Regions from separate parts of the Rouxiella sp. Mn2063 genome, predicted to be linked through region 3. Evidence: predicted binding sites of a transcription regulator. Region 3 holds the regulator's gene; each other region holds the start of a gene.
What was found. The regulator PhoB, encoded in region 3, activates phosphate uptake and scavenging genes when phosphate is short. The targets are predictions, from matches to a motif close to CTGTCATAAAACTGNCNNAT.
Positions count from the first base shown of each region.

Region 1: a site for PhoB is predicted at 2,160-2,179, ahead of ACL9RG_RS15820 (heavy metal response regulator transcription factor). Genes of this name have one in related genera too.
Region 2: a site for PhoB is predicted at 1,929-1,948, ahead of ugpB (sn-glycerol-3-phosphate ABC transporter substrate-binding protein UgpB). Genes of this name have one in related genera too.

Region 1 covers NZ_JBMOUD010000010.1:172,116-183,096, reverse strand. The annotation lists gene ACL9RG_RS15825 (heavy metal sensor histidine kinase) at 1-1,380, opposite strand, end outside; gene ACL9RG_RS15820 (heavy metal response regulator transcription factor) at 1,352-2,029, opposite strand; gene ACL9RG_RS15815 (hypothetical protein) at 2,310-2,945, shown strand; gene ACL9RG_RS15810 (cytochrome b/b6 domain-containing protein) at 3,055-3,669, shown strand; gene ACL9RG_RS15805 (molybdopterin-dependent oxidoreductase) at 3,662-4,426, shown strand; gene ompX (outer membrane protein OmpX) at 4,550-5,080, opposite strand; gene rhtA (threonine/homoserine exporter RhtA) at 5,511-6,446, shown strand; gene ACL9RG_RS15790 (linear amide C-N hydrolase) at 6,616-7,707, shown strand; gene ACL9RG_RS15785 (fasciclin domain-containing protein) at 7,922-8,482, shown strand; gene ACL9RG_RS15780 (sigma-70 family RNA polymerase sigma factor) at 8,549-9,130, shown strand; gene ACL9RG_RS15775 (anti-sigma factor) at 9,127-9,816, shown strand; gene dps (DNA starvation/stationary phase protection protein Dps) at 10,385-10,888, shown strand.
Region 2 covers NZ_JBMOUD010000013.1:89,636-100,616, reverse strand. The annotation lists gene ugpA (sn-glycerol-3-phosphate ABC transporter permease UgpA) at 1-315, opposite strand, end outside; gene ugpB (sn-glycerol-3-phosphate ABC transporter substrate-binding protein UgpB) at 514-1,830, opposite strand; gene livF (high-affinity branched-chain amino acid ABC transporter ATP-binding protein LivF) at 2,052-2,753, opposite strand; gene livG (high-affinity branched-chain amino acid ABC transporter ATP-binding protein LivG) at 2,908-3,678, opposite strand; gene ACL9RG_RS17545 (high-affinity branched-chain amino acid ABC transporter permease LivM) at 3,675-4,958, opposite strand; gene livH (high-affinity branched-chain amino acid ABC transporter permease LivH) at 4,955-5,881, opposite strand; gene ACL9RG_RS17535 (branched-chain amino acid ABC transporter substrate-binding protein) at 5,992-7,101, opposite strand; gene panM (aspartate 1-decarboxylase autocleavage activator PanM) at 7,523-7,918, shown strand; gene ACL9RG_RS17525 (bleomycin resistance protein) at 7,970-8,329, shown strand; gene ACL9RG_RS17520 (TDT family transporter) at 8,361-9,521, opposite strand; gene ACL9RG_RS17515 (hypothetical protein) at 9,909-10,154, opposite strand; gene umuD (translesion error-prone DNA polymerase V autoproteolytic subunit) at 10,397-10,816, shown strand; gene umuC (translesion error-prone DNA polymerase V subunit UmuC) at 10,818-10,981, shown strand, end outside.
Region 3 covers NZ_JBMOUD010000008.1:95,612-106,592, forward strand. The annotation lists gene ggt (gamma-glutamyltransferase) at 173-1,936, shown strand; gene proY (proline-specific permease ProY) at 2,007-3,395, opposite strand; gene brnQ (branched-chain amino acid transport system II carrier protein) at 3,637-4,956, opposite strand; gene phoR (phosphate regulon sensor histidine kinase PhoR) at 5,399-6,721, opposite strand; gene phoB (phosphate response regulator transcription factor PhoB) at 6,744-7,433, opposite strand; gene sbcD (exonuclease subunit SbcD) at 7,655-8,881, shown strand; gene sbcC (exonuclease subunit SbcC) at 8,878-10,981, shown strand, end outside.

The sequences.
Region 1 (10,981 bases), on a different contig from region 3:
CACCTGCCCTTGGTGCAGCGCCATAATCGCCCGCACAATAGAAAGCCCCAGACCATTAGAATGCCCGCCTTCGCTGCGTGACGGGTCAGCGCGATAAAAACGGTCAAACAGCTTATCGAGTTTTTCTGGCGCAATGGATGTGCCGTGATTATCAACGTGAATTAATATATTGCTGCTGTGTTGTTCAACCCACACATTCACCGGGCTCTGCGCATCGCCATAATGAATTGCATTAGCAACCAAATTACTCAACGCCCTCTGGAACAACAATGCGTCGGCATAGAGTGTGCCTTGCCCCTGACAATGCAACCTGATGCCGCGTTCTTCCGCTAACCCCTCAAAATAGTCACTCACTCTTTGCGTTTCTAAAGCCAGTGCCAAGGGTGCAATGGTCAGCACCGAGTGCGCATGCGACGCTCGAGCTAAAAACAGAATATTCTCCACCATCCGAGAAATACGCTCGAGTTCCTGCATATTATTCGCCAGTAAGGTTTCATATTCATCGACGGTGCGGACTTGATATAACGCCACCTGGCAGTGCCCCATCAGCGCGCCGACCGGCGTGCGGATTTCATGGGCCAAATCGGCTGAAAACTGAGTTAAACGCTGATAACCATCGGCTAATCGGTCAAGCATGGCATTAAAAGAGAGGATCAGTTGCTGGAGTTCAAGCGGCGCATTATTCGTGCTCAAGCGAGTTGATAAGCTAGTGGGATCAATACCTGCGGCTTCTTCGGCCATCTTGCGCAAAGGATGTAATCCACGGCGGATCACCACAAAACCAAGGCCAGCAATCAGTAGGTAAGCAATCACCACTGAGGAGATGATTTCCAGACGAAATCTTGCCAGCATGCGTGCTTCACCGTTCATAAAATGCGCGGCTAATACATTGACGATACAACCATCGCGCATTTTGACCAGCGCCGCAGTAAACATAACCGGCGTGCCGTCTGGCGCATCAAGGTAATGAATGCTTTTCGCTGAAATAAGTTGGTCTTCAACGACCGGCACAATATCGGGCAAGACCAAACCGGAAGGATTAACATTAATGAGAGCGGACTGACCTAGCACGTTGAAACGTAAAATATCCTGCTCATTACCCAGCATATTCTCAAATAGACTGGGATTATGGCTCAGCTCAGGTAACGGAAAATCTTTGGCGAGCAAACGCCGGAAATACTCCACGCGACCGCTCAACTGCGCCTCGCCGCGATGCGTCATCTCGTCTTTCATGGCGTAATAAAGATAAATCCCTACCGCGCTGACCACCATAGAAGCAAGCAAGGCGAATAACAGTGCCGATCTGAGGGTAAGGGATAATCCGCGTCCAGGCGATTGGCTGCCGAAGAGATTACTCATAATCACGTACTTCACAGACATAGCCAATACCACGCACCGTATGAATCAGCTTCACATCAAAAGCACGGTCAATTTTGGCCCGCAGACGTTTTATGGCGACATCCACCACGTTGGTATCACTATCAAAGTTCATGTCCCAGACCTGCGAGGCGATCATGGTACGCGATAACACTTCGCCTTCACGACGCATCAGCAAATGCAGCAACATAAATTCTTTATTGGTTAAAGGAATTACGGTTTCCATTCTCGTCACTTTGCGGCGCAACACATCTAAATACAGATCGGCAATCGCATAAGTATCGGCTTCACGTACCGTGCCACGACGCAGTAAAGTACGGATACGCAACATCAACTCGGTAAAAGAGAAAGGCTTTACCAGATAATCATCAGCACCTAGTTCAAGCCCGTGGATACGGTCCTGTACTTCATCGCGAGCGGTCAAAAACAGTACCGGCACATCACTTTTTTTGCGCAGGACTTCCATCACTTGCCAGCCATTCAATCCTGGCAACATAACATCCAAAATAATGGCGTCGTAATTCTCCTCTAGCGCCATGAACAGGCCATCAGCGCCGTTGCGGGCCAAATCGACCCGATAACCCGCCTCACCCAAGCCCTTTTTCAGGTAGTCGCCAGTGCTGACATCATCTTCAATAACCAGTATCCGCATACAGGCTCCACAAGGGTAAAAATCATGTATACCCAAGAAACTTCAAGATACAGGGTATAGATAAGAAAACTACGTAGCAGGTTTACTCCACGAAGTTTACCAATCTTTGCCTCAACCGTTGATGACAATATTGTCATCAAAATGTCATCACCCTAACCCTTTCCATCATCCACTCTGAGCGTGACACACATCCAAATAAGCACGATTTAGCTGTGTTATACCCGAACTACATAAGAAATTTATCGCCACACTTCCCTATGCAAACTATCTGGAGAACAACATGATTAGGTCTTCCCGTATCGCTAGCTTATTGCTTTCATCGTTATTGGTCTCTTCGTTAACTCTCGCGAGCGGTGCGTTTGCCGCTGATGCCGTACACCCCATTTCACCAACGCGCGGCACAATTGACTCCGTCACGCCAACGTCAATCGAAGTGACTACGCGCCAAGGACAAAAACTGGATGTACAGTTGACCGAGCAAACTAAAGTCACCCAAGTGACCAAAGGGAAAATGTCAGATATACAGCCGGATAGTTTCATCGGGACTGCCGCCGTTCCACAAGCGGATGGCACGCTCAAAGCCTTAGAAGTTCACGTATTTGCGCCGAGTCTGCGTGGCAGCGGCGAAGGCTTTAATCCTTTTGAATCTGCCGATGGCAAAATCAATACCATGACCAATGGCACCGTGGGCAAACTGGTTAATAGCAATGGCCGCACCTTAACGGTCAAATATCAAAATGGCGAGAAAACCGTTGTCGTGCCTGATGATGTTCCGGTTGTACTGCTCGCACCAGCCGATCGCAGCCTGTTGAAAGCGGGTGCGCATATTGTCCTATTTGCAACCAAAGATGCTCAAGGCACTTTAACCGCACGCGGTATTGCCGCAGGCAAGGACGGCGTTGTTCCACCGATGTAATTAATTTGAGTCTGATAGCCAACACACTGTTGGACAAGGTAGTGATCCCGTCTGGCAGTGTGTTAATAGCAAAAATCTCGACTCTCTGCCCATTAATCAGGAGCTGACGATGCGTCATAAAAAAGCCCACTCCTTGCCCGTTCGCCTCACTCATTGGGTTAATTTCTTCGCCATGATTGGCATGGTATCTAGCGGATGGGGGATCTATAACGCCGATCCTTTATTTGATAATTTTAGTTTTCCGCAAAAGGCTACGCTCGGCGAATGGCTCGGCGGCAATATTGGCTGGCATCTGGCTATTATGTGGTTTTTAGTCGCCAACGGGCTGCTTTATCTCATTTGGGGATTTTGCAGCGGCCATTTTAAACGTGATTTCCTGCCGGTGACGCCAGCATCAATATGCCAAGACATCCGACGCGCAGTGACCTGGCGTTTGCCGCACAAATCAGGGCATTACAACGCGATACAAAAAATCATGTATATCGGCGTATTACTGCTCGGTGTACTGATGGTGTTATCGGGATTATCGATGTGGAAACCGGTGCAACTAAGCTGGCTGGCAAAATTAATGGGCGGATTTGATACTGCTCGTTACCTGCATTTTTTCGGGATGAGCGGCATTGTTTTATTTGTCGTTGTGCATGTTTTCATGGTGATTATGGTACCTAAAACGCTACCAGCCATGATAACCGGCGGCAAAAAAGAAGGTGACACCGATGCCTGAGAAATCTAAACGGCCTAAAGTCATACTTGAGCCAGACCAGCGCAAACAACTGGTTAATATTCAACGCCGCTTGTTTTTACGATCTGGACTCACGCTCGGTGCGGTATCGATGCTGACAGGTTGTAATATGCAAGATGGTGATGAGGTTGATAAAGTGTTGTGGGCGATGTCGCGCTGGAATGACCGTGTACAAGGCTGGTTATTTAGTGGTACCAAACTGGCACAGACTTATCGCGCCGATCAGATCACCAAACCTTTCCGCTTTAACGCCTACTACCCAGAATATAATGTGCCAGAAATCGATATCCCTAATTACCGGCTTGAGGTCTCTGGCAAGGTACAAAAGAAAACTCCGTGGACATTAGAGCAATTACAACGTTTGCCACAGAGCAGCCAAATTACCCGCTTAATTTGTATTGAAGGATGGAGTGCCATCGGTCAATGGAGCGGCGTGCCACTTAAGGTATTTCTTGAGCACGTTGGGGCCGATCTGAATTCGAAATATGTTGGTTTTAAATGTGATGATCGTTACTACTCGAGTATTGATATGGCGACGGCGCTGCATCCACAAACAATTTTAGCCCTGGATTTTGGTGGTGAACCATTGCCACCAGACTTCGGTTACCCGCTACGGTTGCGTATGCCAACTAAGTTGGGCTTTAAGAATGCCAAACATATCGGCGCTATTTTTGTCACCGATGACTATCCTGGCGGGTATTGGGAGGATCAAGGCTACAACTGGTTTAGCGGAATCTGAGTTGGAATTGTCATCGACAATAGCGGAATGCGTGAGCAGTAGTCAGAAATAAAAATCCGCCCCTTGAGGCGGATTTTTCAGATCATCGCAATGTCAGCAAGTGACGCGCGTTGTTCTGTTAAATTAGAAGCTGTAACCAACGCCAGCGATCCAAGTACCAACGTCTGTGGTGCGGATACGAGACTGCTCATAAGAGAAGTCCAGAGCAACGTTCTGGATTGGGTTGAATTGCAGACCCGCACCGTAAGAGAAGCCAACGTCGCTTGAAGAATTTTTATCACGCAGATCGGTAGAGCTTGAATTGTCGTTGTTTTGGAATTTACCGAAGCCAATACCTACAACACCGTAGATGCTTGCCCAGTCGTTCAGACGGTAAGCAGGACCAGCGGTGATGCCGTAGTATTGTGACTTGCTGTAGTTGTCACCGTCGTTGTACGCGTTCTTAGTGATGTAAGTGAAAGAACCGATAACGCCCAGTGGGTTGCTATCTTGCTCGTAACGGTATTTCAAGTTGAAGCCGTTAGCTTTGTTCACTACGCCTTGCATATCACCTTGAGCATAACCACCAGTTACGGTGCTAGTACCAGCGAATGCACTTGAAGAACCTAAAGCTACTAAGCAAGCTAATGCTGAAAGACACGCAATTTTTTTCATAAATCACCTCAAAATGGGAACCAAAAAACCTTCACCGTGAAAATATACCAAAAAGCGTTGTGAAACTCTGCCTGATATAAGGTGTCCAATGCGTCATATGATGTAACGTAAAGTTTCCAATTAATAAAAAGTCATTGTTTTTAAACAAATTTTAAGACTTAAGAATATAAGGAAAACTTATTGAACTTTTTTAGATTAGCAGATAAATCTTAAAAAGACGCGTGGTTTTTAGTCAATTAATGTCAAGAAAAGGCCTGAATCGATCTATTTTAAAATTTTTTTTACGTTTTTCTGTCATAAGATTCCTCTACACTAGCGGCCATTTTATCAAAGCCGCCACACACATCATTAAATTGTCATGTCTATGTATTAGCCATAACGCTTAAACTGAGTAAGGGATAACCACACAGTGAAAAACCAGTCCGATGCTATCTCTTCAAATCATTCAGCCCCTCTTGCCGCTACCCTCCCTAAACCTAGTTCACCTTTAGTAGCGATCTGTTTATTACTTGTCGCCATGCTTTCATTACAAGGGGGAGCCGCTCTGGCGAAATCGCTGTTTCCGATCGTCGGCCCGCAGGGCGTTACCGCTCTTCGTCTGGGGATGGGTGCCATTATTCTCTTATTCTATTTTAGACCCTGGCGCCTAAAAATAAGTGGCGGCAACTTCCGCGCGTTATTAATTTACGGACTGGCGCTCGGTTGTATGAACTATGTCTTTTATTTATCGCTTCGCACCGTTCCGCTGGGTATTGCGGTGGCATTGGAGTTTACCGGGCCGCTGGCTGTCGCCATGTTCTCCTCCCGACGAGCGATTGATTTTCTTTGGGTCATTCTGGTGGTTGCTGGCCTCTATTTCTTATTGCCGATTGGACACGGCGTAAGTGATGTTGATCTGCTAGGTGCATGCTATGCATTGATAGCTGGGGCCTGCTGGGCGGTCTATATTATTTTTGGTAAGAAAGCAGGCAGCAGTTATGGGCCAGGCACGGCAGCATTAGGTTCAATGATTGGCGCATTAATCTTCTTCCCGGTTGGCATGATTCAGGCGGAGAGTTCGATCTTCAGCATGGCGGTACTGCCGTTGGGATTAGCCATTGCCCTACTCAGCTCCGCAATGCCTTACTCGTTAGAGATGATGGCGCTGACCCGCTTGCCAGCAAAAACCTTTGGTACGTTAATGAGTCTGGAACCCGCTATCGCGGCACTTTCCGGGATCATTTTCCTCGGCGAAGAGCTTAAAGCCATGCAGTGGTTGGCACTAGCGGCCATCGTTGTTGCCTCCGCAGGCTCGACGTTGACCATGCAACGCAAAGCTAAAATTGTCCCCGTCGAGATAAAAAACACCGCCGATCGTCCCTCGTAAGAGAAACACCACAACTTTTGACACAGAAAGAATGAGCTTTCTGTGTCATCTCTCCAGCGCCATACAAGATTTGGGCACAAAATCTGAACGGCGCAAAAATGCGGCTCCTTATACTGATTTCATAGAACAGCACCGGCTGTTCATTTACTCATGCAAATGGAGTCGCATCATGAAAACATCTCAAACCAAAGTAGCCACATTGCTGATTGGTCTCGCCGCTGGGGGAATACTGGCCGACCAGGCCACAGCCTGTACCCGCGTTTTTTTAAACAATTATCCCGGATATATGATCAGTGCTCGTAATCTGGACTTTTTCGGTCCTGTCGATCCCGCTTTAGTGATCACGCCAAGAGGCGTGGATCATAATGGCGGTGATAACCCGAAAGCCGCAAAATGGAAAACACGTTACGGCAGCGTTGTTATTTATGCCGATGGTGTATTTCCGATGGATGGTATGAATGAAAAAGGCCTCGCAGGCCACACGCAGTATTACGCCAACGGCAGCCAGATTCAGACGAGCAACAAAGACAAACCGGTATTAGAAAGCCGCGCGTGGCTCTCTTATATTTTGGATAATTTCTCGACCGTTAACGAAGCGGTTAGCGCGATTAAAAATGATGTCAGGCTTGAAGCCAAGAGAATGCCGATAGATTACGCCTCGGATACTAAGCATATTGCCATTGAAGACCTCAGCGGTGACTCGGCCATTATTGAGATAGATAACGGCAAGGTGAATATTTACCACGATAAAAGCTATCAGGTAATGACCAATCAACCCTCTTTTGATAAGCAGCTGATCAATTGGGCAAAGTATAAAAATGCTCCTCGTGAGAAAATCCCCGGCGGTCAAGAACCCGATCAGCGTTTTGTGCGCGCCAGTTTTAATTTGAAGAACGTACCCCAGCCAGATAATAAAGATCAGGCTCAAGGATTTATCCTATCGGTAGTCAACAATGTTGCCGATCCTATTGGCTACCCAGAGTCCAAAGAGGAGCAAAAAGAGTTAGCAGTTTATGAGCAATACACCAAGCACCCTGAGCAAAATAAAGGCGATGCGACTTACTGGACCACCATTGCCGATCTCAGCCATCATGAGTATCACTTCAAATCGGTGTTTGCCGCCTCACAAGTTTGGGTAGACCTCGGGCAGATTAACTTCGACGCCCAGCAGCCGGTACGTCAAATCAAGCATCTGGCTAATTACGCGCAAAAAGGGTGGGAAGGCAATATTTTGACCAAAGCGGAACCAGTGAAGCCTTAAGTTGAAAAATCAAAACCACGCGGCCCGGCGTGGTTTTACTAACGCCATAATTAAAAATCAAACCAAAACAATGAATTAACACATTAAAAAATAATCATCATTATTTTTTCGTTTTCATGCATCCAAAACACTCGGTTGATTCGTATGTAGAGATGTGAGGCCAAGTCTTCATCGCTTTAGGCCTCATCAACTCAACCTAAATAAGGATTACATCATGAAAACGCTTATCCGTACCGCTCTGTGTGCTTCGCTGATGTTTAGCACTGCGTCAATGGCAGCAATGATGTCTGGCACCACGATGGTCGGTGGGGCTGCAATGTACCCATCAAAAAATATCGTTGAGAATGCAATAAACTCCAAAGATCACACAACATTAGTCGCCGCCGTAAAAGCCGCCGGGCTGGTGGATACGCTCGCCAGCAAAGGGCCTTTTACTGTGTTTGCTCCAACCAATGCCGCATTCGCCAAACTCCCCGCCGGTACCGTGGATAATCTGCTAAAACCAGAAAACAAAGCCACCCTCACCAGCGTCCTTACCTATCATGTTGTCGCCGGTAAATATGAGATGAAAGATCTAGAAAAGCTGCTGAAAAAAGGTGGCGGCAAAGCCGAGCTGAAAACGGTCAATGGCCAAGCATTATGGTTAATAAGTAATGGCCCACATAATATTCAACTACAGGATGCTAAGGGTGATGTGGCCAATATCAGTACCTACGATGTGCAGCAGAAAAATGGCGTGATCGATGTTATCGATACTGTGCTGATGCCGAAATAAAACCGACTATACTGAGAATCGACATTGCGGCTCAAAGACGCAACTCAGCAACATCGGGGATGGAAGATGCATGACAATTTGCTGAAAAACAGCGGCTCGGATGACGAACTCGCCCATCAAAAAAAACTGATGGGCGCAATAGTACAAGGCGATCGTCATGCATTTGAACAACTCTACAAATTGACATCCCCCCGGCTGTTTGCCGTGGCGCTGCGTATGCTGCGGCGTCACGCCTGGGCTGAGGAAGTGCTGCACGACAGTTTTATTACCGTGTGGAACCGGGCCTCGTCTTACAATCCTGCGCTCAGCTCCCCCATTACCTGGCTAACACATATTGTGCGTAACCGGGCTATTGACTGGCTGCGCGGCAGTGATAATCAATGGCTTGAACTCGAAGATGACGGTATCGCACAACTGCCGGAGTCTATAGATCAACCGCTATATGAGCTACAACAAGACAGTGACGCCAAAGTGCTGGCCGATTGCCTGGCGCATCTGCCATCAGAACAGCGACAAAGTCTGGTGCTGGCTTATTATCAAGGGCTGTCGCACGGCGAAGTGTCGCAACATCTCCAACAACCGCTTGGCACGATTAAAAGTTGGATCCGTCGCGCCTTGGATCATTTAAAAAGTTGCGTGGGCCTATGAAAAACAGACGGGAGTATCGTGCCGCACTGGCGGCAGAATATGCGCTCGGCACGCTGCGTGGCCCAGCGCGACAGCAGTTCGAAGAGCACATGCGCCAAGACGCGCAGTTGGCGGCCGAGGTTATCCGCTGGCAAGAGGCTTTCACCCAGCTCGACAACAGCTTACCACTCATAACACCACCGCCATCGGTATGGAAAAAAATTCAGCGTCAGTTACCTGTCTCATTAGAACCGCTCCCGACAGTTTCAGCAAAACGCACCACACCGCTGACCCGTTATCTCGGCTGGGCAATTGCTGCGGGTTTAGCGGCCTTGTTACTGATGCCAAGATTGCTGGTACAACCCGCCCCATTAGTGCCAGTGGCGATTCTGACGAACGCTCAGAGTGCTGCCAATCAGGGACAATGGGTGGTCAGCGCGGATAAAAGTACCCGCAGTCTAACGCTGACGCCGCTGCAAACCGCTGGCATATCGGCCAACCATAGCCTCGAACTCTGGGCGATTCCAGGAGGAGGTAAACCACGCTCCCTGGGATTATTAGACACTCAGTCACCGACGCAACTAACACTGGCAGCCAATATGCCTGAATCCGGCGTCACACTGGCTATCAGCCTAGAGCCAAAAGGCGGATCACCCACCGGACAACCGACCGGTACGGTGCTCTACAGCGGTAGGATTTCGATGTAGTATCGATTTAATACTGAGTATTGCAGGTCTTATATTAAAGAGTGGCGCGGGTATGAAATATATTCCCTGCCACTTTTATCATTGGTTACAGCTCACATCTACTACAATCACGACTATCAGACTAAAGTCAAGAAACCGTCAATATCATCACAATATGTTTCAAATAATCGCACCAGTTATTGAATCGATAAAATAAAAGTAATGAAAATGATAAACACTTTCATTTATGAAAATAAAAACAATAAAAATCAAGAAATTAAAAAACAATTTAATTTTCAGGGTTGATATATAGCTTATAAGACCTTAGGTTATTCATTAACGCTATTTCATATTTCCACCTTGAAATAAAGCGCAAGAAAAATAAGGGAAAGAGATTCAAAAAAACACAGTAGGTTATATCAATACAATCAATAGGTATTAATTTCCGGCAACATCAGAAAATCTTGCTATACTTATTTCCGTAACCAAATTCGTGTTTTAAGAAAACATAACGTTATTGAAAATTTACTGTTCGAGACATACTACCCAAAAGAAGGGTAAAAACTACTCAACTTAAGAGGATATCAACATGAGTACCGCTAAACTGGTAAAAACGAAATCTTCTGAACTTCTTTACACTCGTAACGACGTTGATGAAGGTGTGAAGCTCGATACGATCAAAGTACTTAATCGCCTGGTGACCGAATACATCGACCTGTCGCTGATTACTAAACAGGCTCACTGGAATATGCGTGGCGCAAACTTCATTGCCGTACATGAAATGTTAGACGGTTTTCGCGCAGCCATCACAGAGCATCAAGATAACATCGCCGAACGCGTAGTGCAGTTGGGTGGCGTAGCATTAGGTACAGTGCAAGTGGTTAACGATAAAACCCCGCTGAAAAGCTACCCGACCAATATCCACACGGTGCAAGAACACTTGAAAGCACTGGCTGAACGTTATGCCGTGGTTGCTAACCATACCCGCAAAGCCGTTACTGAAGTTGAAGACGAAGATACAGCAGATATCTTCACTGCGGCTTCTCGTGATTTAGATAAATTCCTGTGGTTTATCGAATCCAATATCGAGTAATTTCTGTAAAACGATAAATTACATCGAGAACCTAGCGTGTCTCAGCGATAAGACAACAGCGTCGCAGCATGTTTTCGATAACGCGGCCTCCGA
Region 2 (10,981 bases), on a different contig from region 3:
ACGGCTGGCGCGCACCACGTGATCGACGAGCGCAGCAAGAAACAGTGATACCACCAACCCGATAATTGCCACCATCGAACTGAACTTCATCGTGGTGTAAAACGAGGCGAGGTAGTACGGGTCATGGAACAGTTGAGTAAAGTTAGTCAGGCCAGCAAATTGGCTTGATAGACCAAAGGGATCAACAGTTTGTAACGAATACCACAATGCTTGACCGGCCGGCCACAGGAAGAAAACCACGGTGATCAGTAGTTGCGGTAAAACCAGCGCATAGGGCAGCCAACTGCAACTAAAACCGGGACGATGTGCACTCATTATCATCTACTCGCTAAGACAAAATGCCGGGAAAACCCGGCAGGAACTATTTAAAAAAACGGAGAATCAATCGACAAACGTAGAACCTGTAAAAATTGGAGCACGAGTCAAACGACGGTCTCGACATTCCCTGTGAACGCCCCCACTTCACGCATCACAGGGTTAGCCCGATACCGGCAGGCATCGGGCTACAAGTCGTTACTTAGTTGAAGCCTCGAAGCGACGCAGCAACAGGTTTCCACGCTGAACAGCGTTATCCAACGCTTGCTGAGCAGTTTGTTTGCCGCTCCATACGCCTTCTAACTCTTCATCAACAATGGTACGAATCTGTGGCATATAGCCCAGACGCAGACCTTTGGTGAATGGCAATGGTGGCTTGTTCATCATCTGACGAATGGCCACATCAGCACCTGGATTCTTGTCGTAGAAACCGTCTTTCTTAGTCAGTTCATAAGCGGCGGTCGTTACCGGCAGGTAACCCGTTTTCTGGTGCCATTCCGCAGCAATAGCAGGTGTTGTCAGGAACTGCATGAACTCAGCAACACCTTTATAGGTTGCTTTGTCTTTGCCGTTCATTACCCACAGGCTCGCGCCGCCGATAATGGCGTTTTGTGGTGCACCTTTCACGTCAGCATCGTAAGGCATCATGCCAACGCCGTAGTGGAACTTGGCATATTGACGGATATCAGCCAGTGAACCAGAAGAAGCGGTAGTAATGGCACAGTCACCGTTGTAGAACTTAGCGGTAGATTCATCGGTACGGCCCACGTAAGTGAAGTCGCCCTTCTTGTTCATATCTTCCAGCATCTGGATGTGCTTGACTTGCTCTGGCTTATTGAATTCCAGAACCGCGTCAGTACCATCGAAACCGTTATTTTTGGTCGCGATTGGCAGAGCATGCCAGGCGCTGAAGTTCTCGATTTGGATCCAACCCTGCCAACCGCTGGAGTAGCCACATTTCATGCCGGCTTCGCGCAGCTTGTCAGTATCAGCCTGCAGTTCCTGCCAGGTTTTTGGCGGCTCATCTGGGTTCAGACCGGCTTTCTTGAAAGCGTCTTTGTTGTAGTACAGCACCGGCGTAGAGCTGTTGAACGGTAAGGACAGCAACTGACCTTTAGAATCTGAGTAGTAACCAGAAATGGTCGGAACAAACTGGGCAGAATCGAGTTTGATACCTGAGTCAGCAAAGACCTGATAGACCGGCTTGATCGCTTTACTTGCCATCATGGTCGCGGTGCCAACTTCATAAACTTGTAAGATAGCGGGTGCCTGGCCGCTGCGATACGCCGCGATGCCTGCTGCTAACCCTTGGTCATACTTACCTTTATAGACAGGCACGATTTTATAATCAGGATGCGTCTGGTTAAAACGGTCGGCCAAAGAGTTAACTTCTTTGCCTAATTCACCATCCATCGAATGCCAGAAAGGAATTTCAGTTACTGCCATCGCCTGAGTGCTGAATGATAATGCCAGCGCCACGCAAAGCGTCGTTTTAGTTATTGCTTGCTTAAGCATGCCTGTCTCCAGAAAAGGTAGGTGTGTAGCCCTGTAAGAAAAAATTTCTTCAAATCGAGGCTAAAATGACATGACTAAATGACAGAAAAATAGCGTTTATATGACAGAAGAGTGACAGCTGCATGAACAGCGGGTAGCCGCTAAAGATATTTCCTAGAAAGGACAAAGGGTGCCGCTTAAGCACCCTTTGTGTTTTGAATTAACCGAGTAAAAATCTAAGACTATGCCCCCAAATACGCCGATCTCACCGCTTCATTGGCTAACAGCGCAGCGCCGCTGTCTTCCAGCACCACGTGACCGTTTTCCAACACATAGCCACGGTCAGCGAGTTTCAATGCCTGATTAGCATTTTGCTCGACTAGGAAAATCGTCATCCCTTCTTCACGCAGGCGTTGAATAGTGTCGAAAATCTGCTGAATGATGATTGGCGCTAACCCCAGAGAAGGTTCATCAAGCAATAACAAACGTGGTTGGCTCATCAGCGCACGACCAATCGCCAACATTTGCTGTTCACCACCGGACATGGTGCCAGAACGCTGAGCACGACGTTCTTGCAGACGCGGGAACAGCGCATAAACGTGCTGCAAGCGCTGCTGATATTGCTCGCGGGTAGCAAAGAAACCGCCCATTGCCAGATTCTCTTCCACTGTCATACGTGAAAATACTCGCCGACCTTCCGGCACAATGGCAATATCGCCACGCATGATTTTCGCCGTCGGCCACTGAGTAATATCTTGCCCTTCAAAGACAATTGAGCCTTGTGTGGCACGCGGCTCGCCGCATAACGCACCTAACAAGGTGGTTTTTCCCGCGCCATTAGCACCTATCAGGGTGACAATTTCGCCTTGATTGATATGCAGGCTGACCTGATGCAACGCCTGAATTTTGCCGTAATGGGCGGAAACGTTATTAAATGACAGCATGTTGATCCCTGCCTATCTCAGTAGGCGTTATTGTTGCAGCCAGTTTGCGCTCGGACTGCGCGCAGAAACCGCAGCGTACAGGCAAGTACGTGAGGATTTCGAGCACTGCCCGAGTGCAAAATAGCAAATAAAATAGCCTTAATGGGATAGGCAGCTATCCCTCGCCCAAATACGCGCGTATCACATCTGGATTATTACGAATCTCATTCGGTGTACCCTGTGCCAGCGGCGTACCCTGATTAACGACGTAAATCCGGTCTGAGATACCCATCACCAGCTTCATATCGTGTTCAATGAGCAATACCGATACCTGATGTTGATTGCGCAGCTCGGCGATCAATTGGTTCAGCTCTTCCGTTTCGCGCGGGTTCAAACCAGCAGCCGGTTCGTCCAGCATCAACAATTCTGGACGGGTCACCATGCAGCGCACGATTTCCAGACGACGCTGCTGGCCATAAGCCAGATTACCGGCCTGGCGGTTAGCTAACGCCAATAGCCCGACGCGTTCGAGCCACACTGCGGCACGATCTAACGCATCCGCTTCGGCACGACGAAATCCCGGCGTTTTAAACAGTCCGGCCAATACGCCGCTTTTAAGATGTTGATGTTGCGCCACCAGCAGGTTTTCAATCACCGTCATCTCACGGAACAGCCGCACATGCTGGAAGGTTCGCACCACGCCCATACGCGCAATTTTCTGGCCGGGTAAGCCTTCCAGATGCTGGTCACGTAATTTGATGGTGCCGCCGCTTGGCTTATAAAAACCGGTCAGACAGTTAAATACCGTGGTTTTCCCAGCACCGTTTGGGCCAATCAATGAAACGATTTCGCCCTGATTAAGCTGCAAGGCAACGTTATTAACCGCCAACAGGCCGCCAAAACGCATCGATAATCCTTCGACGGACAGCAGAGGTTGTTGGCTCATGCCTGCTCTCCTTCAGTAGATTGTTGCGCGACTTTCAGCTTCAACTGCGGTCGTTTCATTGGCAATAAGCCTTGCGGTCGCCAAATCATCATCAACACCATTAATGCCCCGAGCAGCAACATACTGTATTCATTCAAGTCCCTCATCAGTTCACGCGATACCACCAGCAAAATTGCCGCCAGAATCACCGCAAACTGCGACCCCATCCCGCCTAGCACTACAATGGCTAATACAAAAGCAGACTCAACAAAGGTGAAGGATTCTGGGCTGACAAACCCCTGACGAGCAGCAAATAACGTCCCGGCGACACCGGCAAAAGCGGCGCTGATAGTAAAAGCGGTTAGCTTGATACGCGTTGGGTTCAACCCTAAAGAACGACAAGCAATTTCGTCTTCACGTAACGCTTCCCATGCCCGTCCCAGCGGCATTCGCAGCAGGCGGTTAATGATAAATAGCGTCAGCAGCACTAACAGCAGCGCCACCATGTAGAGGAAAATAATGCGGTCATTTGGGTCATATTGCAGGCCGAAGAAATGGCTGAAGGTATCCCAGCCACCTTCGCGCGCCGTGCGGCTGAACTCCAGACCAAACAGCGTGGGTTTCGGGATTTGGCTGATACCGTTCGGACCACCGGTAATATTGGTGTTATTGAGCAGCAAGATACGAACGATCTCACCAAAACCCAGCGTCACTATCGCCAGATAATCACCGCGCAACCGCAGCACCGGGAAGCCAAGCAGTAAACCAAAGGCCGCAGAAACCAGCCCCGCCAGCGGCAGACACTCCCAGAAACTCAAGCCGTAATAATGATTAAGCAACGCAAAAGTGTAGGCGCCAACCGCGTAAAAACCGGCGTACCCCAGAACCAGCAACCCGGAAAGCCCCACCACCACATTCAAGCCTAACCCCAACATGATGTAAATCAGGGTCAGCGTGGCGGTATCAACGCTACCGCGTGACACCAAGAACGGCCAGACCAAAGCGGCAATAATCAGTACCAGCGCCAACCATTTTTGTCGCGGTGTGCTGCCATCAAAACTGGGCAATACCCAGCCCGGCCCAGAGACTTTTTTCAGCCCTTGTTGCCACAGAGGACGTAATAGTTGGAAGACAAACACCACCGCACAACCAACGGCAATCCACGTCCAGCGCACATTGCCCGCCCCGCGCACCACCAAATGAGTGCCGTCGAGTGTTAGTTGCAACCCCATGATAAAAGAGGCTAAAACTAATAAGACAAACGCTGAAAGCAGCGCGTTGAACAGGTTGAGACGTTTCATACTTTCTCTACCTCCGGGCGGCCTAAAATACCGGTCGGCAACACCAATAACACCACAATCAGCAGTGCGAAGGAGACGACATCTTTATATTCTGTGCTCAAATAAGCGGAAGTTAATGCCTCGGCTACGCCCAGAATCAGACCGCCGATCATTGCGCCAGGAATGCTACCGATACCGCCCAATACTGCCGCAGTGAAGGCCTTCATTCCGGCCATAAAGCCGATATACGGGTTGATCACCCCGTAGAATTGCCCCAGCAATACACCGGCAACCGCCGCCATTAAAGCACCGATAACAAAGGTCAGAGAGATAACACGGTCAGTACTGATACCCAGCAGGCTGGCCATTTTCAAATCTTCGGCACAGGCGCGGCACGCACGGCCCATACGCGAGTAGCGGATAAACAGGGTCAATGCCAGCATCGCCAAAAAGGTAACAACCCAGATAATCAGCTGCATAGTGCTGATAGTCGCAGCGAAGCCGTTGGTTTGGCCGAGCGTCCATTGGCCGGTGACCAGACTTGGCAGCGCTAAATCACGGGAACCTTGGGTCAGGCTGACGGTGTTTTGCAAGAATATCGACATACCGATAGCGGAGATCAGCGCAATAAGACGTTTGGAGTTTCTCACCGGCTTATAAGCGACACGCTCAATGCTCCAACCGTAGGCACTAGCAATCACCATCGCGGCAATAAAACCGGCGCCAATCAGCAGCCAACTGGCGTCGATCCCCAGCATCATCAGCCCGGCAATGGCGAGGAAAGAGACGTAGCTACCAATCATATACACCTCGCCGTGGGCGAAGTTAATCATGCCGATGATGCCGTAAACCATGGTGTAACCGATGGCGATCAGTGCATAGGTGCTGCCCAGCGTGACGCCGTTAAACATCTGCTGTAGGAAATAAAGAAACTGCTCTGACATACCCTATCCTTATTCTTCAAGGGTGTTGAAAACTGGTGCTGCAACCCCTCGCCAGATAAATATCTATAAACATCTAGCGAGGGAGAAAGCATTAAGTAATGAGAGGTGTATTATTGGATAGGCGTTGAAGTGCCGTCTTTATGCCACTCGAAGACACCGAACTCGAAGCCTTTCAGGTCGCCCTTCTCATCCCAGCTCAACGGCCCCATGACGGTATCTACCGATTGAGATTTCAGGTTTTTGGCAATATCCGCAGGTTCCATGCTGCCGCTACGCTCCATCCCGGTGGTCAACGCTTGTAGTGCAGCGTAAGTGGTCCATACAAATGGCCCGGTTGGATCTTGCTTGTTGGCTTTCAGCTCCGCCACAATCGGCTGGTTAGCAGGTACCTGGTCGTAACGTTTTGGCAGCGTCACAAACATACCTTCAGAAGCGGCACCGGCGATGTTTGACAGCGAAGAGTTACCCACGCCTTCTGGACCCATAAATTTAGCATCCAGACCGGCTTGTTTAGCCTGGCGCAGGATTTGTCCCATCTCTGGGTAGTAGCCGCCAAAGTAGACAAAATCGACGTTATCTTTCTTCAGGCGATCGACCAGCACAGAGAAGTCTTTATCACCAGCGGTGATTCCTTCAAACAGCACCACATTGGCACCGGCTTTTTGCAGGCTATCGCGCACTGAGGTTGCCAAGCCTTGGCCGTATTGCTGTTTGTCATGTACTACCGCAATACGTTTTGGTTTGATGGCGCTCAGAATGTATTTCGCCGCCGTTGGCCCTTGGTCGGAGTCCAGACCGGTGGTACGCATCACCAACTTATAACCACGTGTGGTCAGGTCAGCATTGGTGGCCGCTGGGGTAATCATCAGCACGCCTTCGTCTTCATAGATATCAGACGCTGGTTGCGTTGAAGAAGAACACAGGTGACCGATAACATAACGGATACCGTCATTGATCACTTTGTTGGCAACAGCAACGGCTTGTTTTGGGTCACAAGCATCGTCATATTCCACACCCACTAATTTGTCGCCTTTAATCCCACCTTTGGCATTAATATCGGCAATGGCTTGTTTAGCACCGGTAAATTCCATATCACCGTATTGTGCTACTGGGCCAGACATCGCACCAACAATCGCTACTTTAATGTCTTTAGCGATAGCACTGTGGCTCATTGCCAATGCGATACAACCCGCCAGCCAGATTTTTCCTGTTGCTTTCATCCTATTACCCCACTCAGTTTTGTCAGTTGTGATGTTTGTATTTTTTATTGTTTGCATTGTTGTCGTCTAAAACATCATCACTTAGGAATTTACTTATAAGTAATAACGAGTTAGCGACTTATTTTTGTTTTAATATCAAATAAGACTTTATTTATCATATTATTAAACAGGAATTTTCTTCTGCAAATCAAATCACATTGTTAGAAACAATAGGTGTAAACAGAATTTTATTTGGCTAAAAAGCGGGCTAAAGTGAATTAAGTTAGTGTTTAAAACTGATTAAATACCATTTATGCCAACGTTTATTCCTTATACAAAGATCGGCAAAAAACTTTCAACCTGTTACTGTACAAAAAAAGTTACGCGGGACTTAATCAGCAATCCGCTACACTGACACTCTGTTTTCCTTGATGACTTCACCATGAAATTAACGATCGAAAGAGTGCGCCAATTCAGCGCACAGGACCTGATTGACCTAGGTAAGATTTGGCCGCAACAAAACCTGGAAGCGTGGCAACCCTGGTTAAGCGCGGATCACGCCATATTTGCCGCACGTTTTAACGATCGCCTGTTAGCGGCGGTGAAAGTTAAAATCAGCGGGAAAACAGCCGAACTCAGTGATTTATTGGTACGAGAAGTCACGCGCCGACGCGGCGTTGGTCTATACCTGCTTGAAGAAGTACAACGGCAACTGCCAGAGATAGATAGATGGGCGCTGTATAGCGCCGATAATGACAAGCTGCTCGACGCCTTTATGCAGGCCTGCGGGTTTGTAGTAATACCCGATGGCTGGCAGCGAGAGCAGTCATTATCGTGATTTGGCCGTATCGAGCCAATGTAGTATCGAGCCAATAATTAGAGAGGCTTTATGGCTAATCACGCAACACCCAATTTACCGTCCCGCAGCTTTGATAAAACTGAGCAGTTTTACGCGAATCTGGGGTTTAACACGACATACCGCGATGATAGCTGGCTGATCATGAATTTGTTGGGTCTACAGCTGGAGTTCTTCCCGCATCCAGAGCTTGACCCGCTCAGCAGTTGGTTTAGCTGTTGCCTGCGTGTAGACGACCTCGGTGCCTTTTATGCTCAATGCCAATCAAGTGGCATAACCGAGCTTAATGAAGGTGCCCCACGCCTGCACCCGCCGGAGCAACTGCCAGCGGGGATAACAATGGCCGCGCTGATTGACCTTGATGGGTCGCTACTGCGCCTGATTCAGAATTAATAGCGTGCAGATCCAAACTCAATACTGCTGATTATTTCTTCAGGCCACTAATACAAGGCGAAACAAACAGGGTGCCTCTCCAAGCGCCTCTGATGGTTTTTACTGCTACTAAGCTCCACATCAGAGCCAAAGCGATCACTAAGACGGCACCAAACACTTTGAAAAACGCAATATCAATCAACGTTGCCAGTTTCAGCGTTGTCACCGTATAAACACCCAATGGGAAGGTAAAACCCCACCATCCAAGATTAAAAGGAATGGCTCCGTTGCGACAATAGCGAATAGTGATCATGGCTGCCAATAACATCCACCATAAGCCACATCCCCAAAACAGAATCCCAGATACAAATCCTACGCCTTGTGCAATATTGCCCAGCATTGCCATATTATTCGCGGCAAAAATAGCCGGCGCATCCCCTCCGATAACTAACATACCCAAAGAACCCGTACCAATAGGACCAAGAGCTAGCCAGCTTGAGGCTGCCATGCTTTCATGAGGCAGTTTATGCAGCGCCATACGCAACAGCAAAATAACCAAAATACTTAGCGCAATAGGAACAGAATAGGCCCAGAGTACGTAGCTGGTGATAACCACATAAAGCTGGGTGTGTACATCGGCGATATGCGGTGCCAGTAACCCACCGCTAACGGCAGCAACCTCAGCGGCAACAACGGGTAACAACCAGACGGCTGTCATCTGATCGATACGGTGTTCTTGCCGGGTAAACATCATATAGGGAATACAAACACCACAAAGCAGCGCCATCGCTACATCCAGCCACCAGAGAACCTCAGCAATCGGTACAACACTCGCCCCCCAACGCGGCAAACCGAATACCAACAACCCATTGATAATCGTTGCCATCCCCATCGGGATTGTCCCGAAGAACATGGATACCGTAGAGTGTCCAAATACCCGCTTCGCTTCGTCGAAATACATGATCCAACGCGCCAGATATATCATGGAAAACAGGACGAAAAGCAGGATGTTGAACATCCAAAGCCCTTCGGCAATAGCCTGTAATCCAGGAACAGGCCAAGGAAACTGTGCAAGCGACAAGGATAAAATCCCCGTCCCCATCGTGGCGGCAAACCAGTTTGGCGTAAACTGACGAATAACTTCTGTCGGCTCTTTCAGCGCATTAAGCGGTGTTGCGCCAGCGAATATTGCCGCAATTTTTTGGTCACTCATATTCTTCCCCCCCCACAAAACATTGCAAAAATGTTAATAGATTTTGGCTCAGGTAAGAAACGCATTAATATCGTATGAGTTATCTATAAAAGTGGTAATTAAATAGAATTAGACATCTTTTTTTATTATATACCCCATAAATTTTAAGCTGTCGGTAAGCGGCAATCGAGAGACAAATCGGTCAAGAAACAATGTGAACAACGTTGGCGTTGACAGGAGGGGAAAAATCTTAGGAAACCGCCCCATTTATCCTTAGGAGCTTAGATTGCTAACAGCGACTGGGGGTGAAAGATGCGCTTTCGTTGTAATGCAAAGCATGAAAAATATATCAATATTCTTTAGGACGGGTCAGCGCCCGTCCTTTTTCATTTATATGCTCAAATATAGTCATTTATTGCCGAATAGCCCACTGTGTGATGAAGACCAATCACTGAGGCATAACCATTCTTCAGGGACTTCAATTATCGCTTCGGCAGGGGCTTCTATATCCCATAAATGCTCCCATCCCCCCGTACTATAATCAGCAATACTGACAACACTTTTCCATTTTTCTATCCATGCCAGGACAAATTCAAAATCAGCTGGCGAGTCATCATGAAGAACAAAGATAGTAATGCGCTGACGTTCGCTCATAAAAAGTATCCTGCTATAAGAGCTATTCGCAAAGTTTGTATGAGTAATATTGTAATTTTGTTTAACGATTCGAACGATACAAACCACCAGCCTTTTTCTTAGCATACAAAATATTCAAGGAATGAGGTCAAAACTAAATTCCCTCATTCATCAACCTGATAGCATTTTCTTTATCACACAGTCTTGATTGACAGATTGCCAACATTAATACTGTATATAAAAACAGTATTAATAGGTGTGTGATGATCTGCTACAAACCCACTGAGTCTCAGTCAGAGTCCTTACTGCCGCTATTCCTGGAGCGCGTGCCTTGCGGTTTCCCTAGCCCAGCACAGGACTACGTTGAGTCACGCCTTGATCTGAACAAATTTTTAGTCCAGCACCCTAGCGCCACTTATTTTGTGCGCGTTTCTGGGCATTCAATGACTGATGCCAATATCAATGAAGGGGATTTGCTAGTGGTCGATAGCGCGCTGACCGCGGTACATGACAATATTGTCGTAGCATCGGTTAATGGCGAATTTACCGTCAAAAGGCTTTGTACCAAACCGAGGCTGCAACTGCTGGCTATGAACCCCAGCTATGCGCCTATTACCTTTGATGACGACACATCGCTAGAGATCTTCGGAGTGGTGACTTTTATTATTTATGCGGCACGCTGAGATGTTTGCCCTGGTGGACGTTAATTCGTTTTACGCCTCCTGCGAAACCATTTTTCGGCCAGACTTACGCGGACGCCCGGTAGTAGTACTGTCGAATAACGACGGCTGCGTTATCGCTCGTAATGCTGAGGCCAAGCGCCTAGAGATAAAAATGGGCGCGCCGTA
Region 3 (10,981 bases):
TGGGTTAAGTTTCTTTTCCTTCCACTATTTATCTATTTCTGGCCTAAGCATTGCATGACATTGTCTTGCAGTATTCACGATAAATAGCGTAGAAACTGACCTCAAAACGCAATATCAGATAAGAGTCTCTAGGCTCTGAAACAACATAGACAGGGTATCTACAGGAGTTTTCATGTTATTAAACCACTGGAAAAAACCATTAAGCTCACTGGCTTTATTAGTCAGTTTTTCACTTCACGCCGCTTCAGAACCGGCGGTGGAAGCCAAAAATGGTATGGTCGTTACCTCGCAATATCTGGCCTCTCAGGTCGGCGTTGATATTTTAAAAATGGGCGGCAACGCTATCGATGCCGCCGTGGCTGTTGGCTACGCACAGGCGGTCGTGAACCCATGTTGCGGCAATATCGGCGGCGGTGGTTTTATGACTATCCACTTGGCGGACGGTCGCGATACGTTTATCAACTTCCGTGAAATCGCCCCGGCGGCGGCCAGCGCCAATATGTACCTAGACGCCGATGGTAATGTTAAAAAAGGCGCGAGCCTGTACGGTTATCTGGCCGCTGGCGTACCAGGTACAGTGTTGGGACTTGATACCGTGCAACACGAATACGGTAAGCTAACTCGCCAGCAGGTAATGGCACCGGCAATCAGATTGGCTCGTCAGGGATTTGTGCTGACTCGCGCCGACACCGACATTCTTGATACTACGGTAAAACGTTTTAAAGAAGATCCAGAAGCGGCACGTATTTTCCTGCGTAAAGACGGCAGTGCACTACAGCCGGGCGACAAATTAGTGCAAAAAGATTTGGCCAATACCTTAGAAGCTATCTCCCGACGCGGCCCAGATGCTTTCTATAAAGGTAAAATTCCAGCGGCGGTTGAAGCGGCGGCGAAAAAAGGCGGCGGTATTTTAACCGCCGCAGACTTTGCCAACTATAAAGTCACTGAAACCGCACCTATTACCTGTAGCTACCGCGGGTATAAATTTGTCTCATCACCGCCGCCAAGCTCAGGTGGCGTGACCATGTGCGAAATACTCAATATCCTTGAAGGTTACGACCTAAAAAGCATGGGCTTTAACTCGGCAGCCTCGATTCACTATATGACCGAAGCAATGCGCCACGCCTATATGGACCGCAATACCTTCTTAGGCGATCCGGCCTTTATTAATAACCCTGTCGACCACTTGCTGAGCAAGAGCTACGCGGCCGAAATCCGTAAGAAAATCGAAGCGGACAAAGCCACGCCATCGACTCAGGTTCAGCCCGGAATGGAACCTCACGAGAAACCAGAAACCACCCATTATTCTATCGTCGATAAAGCCGGGAATGCCGTTTCCACCACGTATACCGTCAACGGCCGCTTCGGTTCAGTGGTGATTGCACCGGGCACCGGCTTCTTCCTCAATGACGAAATGGACGATTTCACCACCAAAGTCGGTGAAAAAAATCTGTATGGATTGGTGCAAGGCACACGTAATGCTATCGCCCCCGGTAAGCGCCCACTATCATCAATGAGCCCGAGTTTAATCACTAAAGACGGTAAAATCTTTATGGTTCTGGGCTCTCCAGGCGGTTCACGCATCATCACCATTACCTTGCAGACCGCACTGAACGTGATTGATTACGGCATGGCACCGCAAGAAGCGGTTAACGCTCCGCGCATTCATCACCAATGGTTGCCAGATGAAGTCTACTATGAGCAACGCGGCGTCTCAGCTGACAGTCTGAACCTGCTGCAAAAAATGGGCTACAAAATGGTTGAGCAAACCCCTTGGGGCGCGGCTGAGCTGATTCTTGTGGGATTAAAAGGCATGTCTGGCGTTGTCCCTGCCAACTCAGGTAATGACTCCGCAGTATCCGGTTTAGTGCGAGAAGGTTACTTCTACGGCGCGAATGACGTTCGTCGCCCGGCTGGCGCGGCTATCGGTTATTAATACATTGATTTAAAATGATAAAAAAGGGTAAGCAAGTGCTTACCCTTTTTAATGCCAGTAAAGAGGAGCGTTAAGCTCTCTTCCTGCGCTGCATGATCCAATAACTCACGACGAGCAGCAGCACCCAAACAATTCCGGCGTATAGCGCCACGCGGGTATCTGGGAAATAGCCAATCAGACCAATAATAAAGAACAGGAAAATAATACCAATGACCGAGGTGAAAACCCCGCCGCGTAATGGGAAAGCCAGCTCAGCCGCCTGTTGACGGCTCAACGAACGACGGAAGCCAATCTGTGAGAACAGGATCATAATCCACACCCACACCGTAGCAAAGGTCGCCAGCGAGGCAATCACTAGGAACACGTTCTCCGGCATAATGTAGTTGAGGTAAACCGCGACTAACATCGCGGCTAGCATCACCACGACTGAGACCCAAGGAATGCCATTTTTCGACACTTTGGTGAACATTTTTGGCGCCTGTCCCTGCTCCGCCAGGCCGTGCAACATACGCCCGACACCAAATACATCACTATTAATCGCTGAAAGCGACGCCGTAATGACCACAAAGTTGAGAATACCGGCTGCCGCCGTGATCCCCAAATGCTGGAAGGTCAATACAAACGGACTGCCCTGATTGCCCACCTGATTCCAAGGGTAGATACACATAATCACAAACAGTGTGCCAACGTAAAACAACAAGATACGCCAAGGCACTGAGTTGATAGCTTGCGGAATGGACTTCTTCGGATTATCGGCTTCACCCGCGGTAATACCGATAATTTCAATGCCGCCGTAGGCAAACATCACCATTTGTAGCGATAGAATCGTCCCTAACCAACCATTGCTAAAGAAGCCGCCGTTGCTCCACAGATTATGAATTCCCGTTGGTTGCCCGGCGTTACCAATCCCCCAGAAGATAATGCCGAAACCGGCCAGAATCATCAAAATGATGGTCAGCACTTTGAACAACGAGAACCAAAACTCCAGCTCGCCGAATACCTTGACGCTCAGCAGGTTAATACCACCAATAATCAATACCACGCTTAATACCCAAATCCAGTGCGGTACGCCGGGGAACCACAGCCCCATATAGATACCAAAAGCGGTAACATCGGCGATCGCCACGATCAGAATCTCGAAGCAGTAACTCCAGCCGGTAATATAACCAGCGATAGGTCCAAGATAGTCTTGTGCATAGCGAGAGAAGGAGCTGCTTTGCGGGTTATTAACCGACATCTCCCCCAGCGCGCGCATGATAATAAAAGCGACAATGCCACCGACAATATAAGCCAGTAACACACTCGGCCCCGCCATCTTGATGGCATCTGCCGATCCATAAAACAAACCGGTGCCAATAGCAGAACCTAGCGCCATAAATCTTATGTGCCGAGCATTTAATCCGCGTTTTAATTTGGGTTGCTGAGGGGTGACATCTTGCTGATTACTCAATGGGTGCATCCTGCCTCCGGTTTAACTGATTAATTTTCAAGACCAGATTGTCTGGATTAATGGCAGATGCTAGCAGGCCACGAGAAGAATTCTGTGACCAATTCGTTAAATCTCTTAACATGTATATACAGATGCTGTCGAGTTCACATAAACAACAACCGAATCCCTTCTCCATGAAGTGATTCGGTTGCGGCGTGGCATAAAGGCGGTGAATACCCCGTCATACTTGAAGCACGACGGGGATATTGACTTACTGATGCACTGATACACTGCGCGGGCCAGCCGTGCGGTCATAAATACCAATCACGACGAGTACCAGCAACGTAGGTGGCAACCAAGCCAAGCCTTGTTCTGCTAGCGGCAGCTTATCGACCCAGAGCGGTAGCAGCGCTTTAAAGGCTGACGCTTTAATTGCATCGATAATCCCGAACAGCAAACTGACCAACATGACAGGGGCGACAATACGTGAGCGGTTATTCCACCAACGCAGCGTGAAGCTCAATACCACCAGCGTAATACACGGAGGATAAATACCGGTCAGCACTGGAATTGATACCTTAATCAGTTCACTCAGTCCCAGATTTGAGACCACCATAGAGAACAGACCTAAGATAAACACCAGGGAGCGGTATGACAGCGGCAGGTGCAGAGCGAAGAACTCCGCGCACGCACAGGTCAGGCCAACCGCCGTTACCATACAAGCGATGAAGATCAGTGCGGCCAGGAAGAAGCTGCCCAATCCACCAAAGGTATGTTGTACATATGCGTGCAAGATCACCGCACCGTTTTGCGCATCAGGTACCAGACTGGCGCTATCCTGGCCCAGTTTAAACAGGCTCAAGTACACCAGCATCAAACCCGCACCGGCAATCAGCCCTGCCAAAACGGTATAACGAGTGAGCAACTTCGCTTCGGTTACGCCACGAGAACGCGCCGCGTTAACAATCACGATACCAAAGACCAGTGCGCCCAACGTGTCCATGGTCAGATAGCCGTTAACAAAGCCATTAGAGAAGGGATCGTTTTGATAAGCTGGCGTCGCGGCAATTTCTGTTCCGGCAGGCCACAGAACGGCAGCAATACCCAAAATAGCCAAAGCAACAATTTTCAGTGGCGCAAGGATATGACCCACGGTATCCAACAAACGGCCAGGATAGAGTGAAATCAAAATGACTAACGCGAAATAAATCAGGCTATAAATCAGCAGCGGCAGTGCACCATCGCCGGTTAGCGGAGCAATCCCCAACTCGAAGGATACTGTCGCTGTACGCGGGGCTGCGAAGAGTGGGCCAACGGCTAAATAACACACCGTCGCCAGTACTAAGCCTGCGGTACGGCCAATCGGTGAACTCAAGCCATCAATGCCGCCGCCAACACGCGCCAGCGCAATCACGGTCATGACGGGCAAGCCCACTGCGGTGATCATAAATCCGGCAGCTGCCCACCAGACATTCTGCCCGGCTTGCAATCCAACCATCGGTGGGAAAATGATATTTCCCGCCCCGACGAATAACGCAAAGGTCATGAAACCCAGCGCCCAAACGTCCTTACTTGTTAATCGATAATTCATAATTGGTGCCGTGTTACCTGTTCAAAAGGATAAAACGCCTGGTGACGATTATCATCCACTGTCTAAAAGGATATGCCCAAGTTACTTCGGATGCAGAAGGCTATGTTCTTAGGGAGCTCTGTTTTTATGGAGCTATATAGCTATAAAGCCGTACAGATATGCAGGAAGTGTCGGGGAGCAACGGCGCTTAAGGTAAACGTTTATAGTGCGGAAAGGCAAGGCTGGATCATAAAAGCAGAGATTTCCACTGCACAATTATGCAGAATCAGTAATTAATGCCAGTTAAATCAAAAAACACGCCATTTGATGTGTATTATTTTTGAGCAATGATGAGCGTGTTATGCGCTAAAAAACGAAAAAGTGCGTGAAATAACCAAAAATTCAGCATTTCACACACTTTTATGATGCCTTTAAACGGTAACTTTCCGCTAAGTCGTGGAACTTATTTATTCTTAACGAAAATTTCAGCTTGTTGTGTATGAGGCACAATAAACCGCTGCGGCAAGGTAAAGGTGAAACAACTGCCGACGCCCATTTGGCTGATAATATCCAACCGAGCATGGTGATGACTTAGCGCATGCTTCACGATTGCCAGCCCCAATCCACTGCCTCCGGTTTGCCGCGAACGTGCTCTATCGACTCGGTAGAAACGTTCGGTTAAACGTGGGATATGCTGTGCTTCAATGCCGGGTCCGTTATCTTTTACTTCGAATTTAGCGCCCTGCGGTGTTTGCTGCCAACTCACCTCAATGCGCGTGCCTTCTGGCGTATGATTCACCGAGTTATAAACCAGATTGGAAACAGCACTTCGCAACTGGTCATTGTTGCCAAATACCTTGAGCTGGTTATTAACGGTAAAGACAATCTCGTGGCGACCTGAACTTAACGTCTGTGCTTCACGCTCGATCATGCCTAACATTACCGGAACATCGACTCGCTCATTCAAATCGATATTAGTGGCCGCTTCAATTCTCGATAAGGTGAGCAGTTGCTTGACCAACCCATCCATTCGTCGCGTCTGTTCTTGCATGGTATCTAAGGCTTTACTGCGGAAAGGCTCTTCGAGCTTCGCCTCCACCATCATTTCTAAATAGCCTTGCACCACGGTTAGCGGGGTACGTAATTCGTGACTAACATTAGCAAAGAAGTTGCGCCTAGCTCCTTCTAACTGATGCATTTGTGTCACATCACGCGCCACCATCAACAGCTGACCTTCAGAATATGGCATGACACGGAACTCAACATGATGCTCATTATTGAGCTGCAAATTCAGCGCTCGGCTAAAATCACGACTCTGTATCCACAAACGAAACTCAGGATAACGCACCAGATTGAAGATATGCTGGCCATTATCTTCCGGCCAACGAAAGCCCAGTAATACCTGCGCCAGTCCGTTACACCAGAAAATATTGCCCTCTTCCGTGGTCAGCACCACTGCATCAGGCAAAGATTCAGCCCCGCTGCGAAAGCGCTTAATCAGCAACGCTAATTCACGGCGACGACGGCGATTACGCATCTGCATCTGGTTTAGACCATAAAACAGCGGCTCCCAGCTCCAAATCCCGCTAGGCGGCGTAATGCTGCGATCCAGCCACAGCCAATGAGAAAGTTTTAGCTGGTTATAGTAGTTCCAGCCCAGTGCCGCAAATACCGACACTAAGAGTAGATAAGGGAGATGGCCAATAAAAATGGCGAGAATAAACGCAGGTAAGCAAAATAAAAACAACTCACCCGCGAGGCGCTTCCATGATAGGCGTTCTAACACACGGTTTCCCCGTAGAAACTAATCAATAGCGCGTTGAAAAACGGTACCCGGTTCCGCGAACGGTTTGGATCATCCGGTCGTGACCGCTCACTTCCAACGCTTTGCGTAAACGGCGGATATGTACATCGACTGTACGATCCTCCACATAAACGTTAGTGCCCCAAACATTATTCAGCAGCTGCTCACGGCTATAAACGCGTTCAGAATGCGTCATAAAGAAATGAAGTAGTTTAAATTCGGTAGGCCCCATGTCAAGCGCCTGCTCATTAGCAACCACTCGGTGAGAGGAAGGATCAAGGCTTAAACCTTGCATATCGATCACTTCTTCAACAGCCATTGGGGAAATACGACGCATCACCGCTTTAATACGCGCCACTAATTCTTTCGGAGAAAACGGTTTGGTGATGTAATCATCCGCACCCACTTCCAAGCCGCGAACCCGATCTTCTTCTTCGCCACGGGCGGTAAGCATCATGACCGGGATCTCCCGTGTCAACGCCTCACGTTTAAGATGTTTAATAAACTGAATGCCAGAACCACCAGGCAACATCCAGTCTAGCAAGATGAGTTCAGGGAAGGGTTCGATTAAACGGCTGACAGCAGAGTCATAATCTTCTGCCTCTACGGCGTGATAGCCATTTTGCTCTAATACAAAACACACCATCTCGCGGATTGGTGCCTCATCTTCAACAACTAATATGCGTCTTGCCATCGTGGAACCTGCCAATAAGTTAGCGATCTTTATTTGATTGCGAGCAACATTATGCGTCAGTTTTGTGACATATTTATGAAAATCATTACAAGCCGAAGTTAAGTGTAGTAAACATGTCTGGCTTGCGTCATACAAATATCATTTCCTGATTTTTCAACGACAACCACCCAATACGACGTTTATAATTAACGACACTATTTTCCTCTAACCATGAGAACGCGATGCGCCTGATTCATACTGCCGACTGGCACCTCGGCCAATACTTTTTCACCAAAAGCCGAGCGCCAGAGCACCAAGCCTTTTTACGCTGGCTTATCGAGCAAGTTGAACAGCATCAGGTTGATGGCGTTATCGTCGCCGGCGATATTTTTGATACCGGCTCGCCGCCTAGCTATGCCCGTGAATTGTATAATCGCTTTGTAGTTGAGCTACAACGCACCGGCTGCCAGCTCATTATTTTGGCGGGTAATCATGATTCCGTCGCCACGCTTAATGAATCTCGTGAGCTGCTCTCTTGCCTCAATACCAAGGTTATTGCCACCGTCAGCGACGATTTATCGCAGCAAATTATGGTGCTCAATAACCGCAACGGCCAGCCGGGGGCAATTGTCTGCGCCGTGCCATTTTTACGCCCGCGCGACCTGCTTGCCAGTCAGGCGGGACAATCGGGTAATGACAAACAACTGGCCTTGCAAGAAGCCATTGCCGCGCACTACGCCAGTTTGTACCAAGCGGCGCTGGCCGAGCGCGAACGCCTGGGGGTTGCGCTACCGATTATCGCCACCGGCCATCTGACCACCGTTGGTGTCACCACATCCGATTCAGTACGTGATATCTATATCGGTACGCTGGATGCCTTCCCGGCACAGGCGTTTCCCCCAGCCGATTACGTCGCACTCGGCCATATTCATCGCGCGCAGTGCGTGGCCAAAAGCCAGCATATTCGTTACAGCGGCTCGCCAATTGCCCTAAGTTTTGATGAGTTAAACAGCCCCAAAAGCGTCTATTTGCTGGAGTTTAGCCAGAATGCGCTGAGCACCGTAGACGCGCTGCCCGTGCCGACTTACCAGCCGATGCAGATGATCAAAGGAACTTTGGCCGATATTGAGCAGCAATTAGCCGCTTTCGCTGGGAAAGAGGACGACAAAACCGTCTGGCTGGATATCGAAGTGGCGACCCAGGATTATCTCAGCGATATTCAACGGCGCATTCAAGCGCTCACCGCCGATCTGCCGGTAGAAGTGGTGTTGCTGCGACGCAGCAAAGAACAACGACAAAACAGCCTGCAACAGCAGGAAAAAGAGACGCTCACCGAGTTAAGCGTGAGCGAGGTGTTTGAACGCCGATTAGCGCAGGAAAACAGCGACACGGAAAATCGTCATGACCGGATGCGTACCCTGTTTGCCCAAATCGTTGAACAGGTTGCCAGCGGCGAGGATGCCCAATGAAAATTTTGAGCCTGCGTTTAAAAAATCTTAATTCACTGGAAGGCGAATGGAAAATCGACTTCACCGCCGAGCCTTTTGCCAGCAACGGTCTGTTTGCTATTACCGGCCCGACCGGCGCGGGGAAAACCACTCTGCTCGATGCCATTTGTCTGGCGCTCTATCACCAAACGCCGCGCCTTAACGTGACACCGACGCAGAATGAGTTAATGACGCGTCATACTGCTGAATCACTGGCAGAAGTAGAATTCGAAGTCAAAGGCGTCGGCTACCGTGCTTTTTGGAGCCAGCGGCGGGCAAAAATGTCGCCAGACGGTAATTTACAAGCGCCAAAAGTTGAGCTGGCGCTGCTGGCAGACGGCAAAATTATTGCTGATAAAGTCCGAGATAAGCTCGATCGCATTGCCGAACTCACCGGGCTGGATTTTGGCCGCTTCACCAAATCGATGATGCTATCGCAGGGACAGTTTGCCGCTTTTCTCAATGCTGATGCCAATGATCGTGCCGAACTGCTCGAAGAGTTAACCGGTACAGAAATCTACGGCCTGTTGTCCGAACGCGTATTTGAACAAAATAAAGAAGCCAAAATTACGCTCGATGGCTTACATCAGCGCATGGCCGGTATCGAACTGCTGAGCGAAGAACAGCGCCAAACGCTGGAAACAGAATTAGCCGCGCTGAATACCCAGGAATCGAACCTCGGCCAGCAGGCGCAGCAGCGTCAACAGGATCTTAACTGGCTGCAACAGTGGCAGCAGGTGCAACAAAAGCATCGCCAATCACAGCAACGTTTAACGGCGGCAGAACAAGAAAGCGCCGCAGCCGCACCACAGTTACAACAACTGGCACGTAGCGAACCGGCAGAAAAACTGCGGCCACTGCTCAGTGAACGTCAGCGCAGCGTGCAACAAACCCAGCAATTACAGCATTTACTGAGCCAATTAACCCAGCAACAGGCGCAACAGGTTGCTCAAATGACGCCGCTGAATCAGGCGTTGGAACAGGCGCAAACGGCGCGACAGCAACAAATACAACAGCAGCGCCAGCAACAGACGCTAATTGAAGAAAAAGTGTTGCCGCTGGATAGTGACATCGCGCAACGACGTAAATTGCAAGCTGATGCTCAGCAGTCGCTAGCCCAGCAGGCAGAACAGATAAAAGAGCAAAACGCCGCGCAGGAACAGCTTGCCGCAGAGCGCCAAAAGCTTGATGCACTCAACCTTCAGCATCTGGCCAGACAAAACACGCTAACGGCAGCGTTAGCCGCTCAACAGCAGCAACAGGCTGAGCTGGAAAAGCAACATCCGCTGGCGACATTACAGCAGCAACAAGCCGAACTGGTGCAGCTACGCCCAGTACGTCAGCAGCTGTTTTCTCTCTCGCAGCTCTTTGCACCGCTGAACCGCCGCGTTGCACAACAGAGCCAGGATATTGCGCAAAATCAGACGCAATTAGCGCAAGAAGAGCAACGGCTGGGTGAGATTCGCCAACAGTGTCAAAAGCAGCTGGAGCACCTCAACGATGTGAAAGCGCGGCTGAAAAGTGAAGAGTTGATTGTCAGCCTCACGGCTGAACGCGCTAATTTGCAAAGCGGCCAAGCCTGTCCGCTGTGTGGCTCAACATCGCACCCGGCGATTGACAGTTATCAGGAGATAAAACCTTCTGAAACCGCGCAACGGGTCGAGAAGATGCAACAGGAGTTCGACGCTATTAAAACCAGCGGTATTGAGCTGGCCGCCAGGATCAAAAGTCGCAAAGAGCAGCATTCGCGCCTGCAAGCCCAGCTGGAGCAAGACCAGCAGCAGTTAACTACCCAGTTGGATAGCTGGCAGCAGCTCAGCGCCCCGCTAAAGCTCACCTTTGGCTTAGCGGATGCCGAGCAGATTTCGCAATGGTTAGCAGAGCTCGACCAGCAAGAACAACAGTTGCAGGCGCTTATCAGCCAACATGAACAGCTGTCTCGCAGACTGCAACAGGCCAAAGATGCGGTCAATCAAGCGTCGAGCGAACAGCAGAAAGTCCAGCAACAAAGCGCGTTGCTAGCAGAGCGATCTACGCTGACGCAGCAAAATCAGGCGAAGCTGCAAGAGCAGCTAACACACC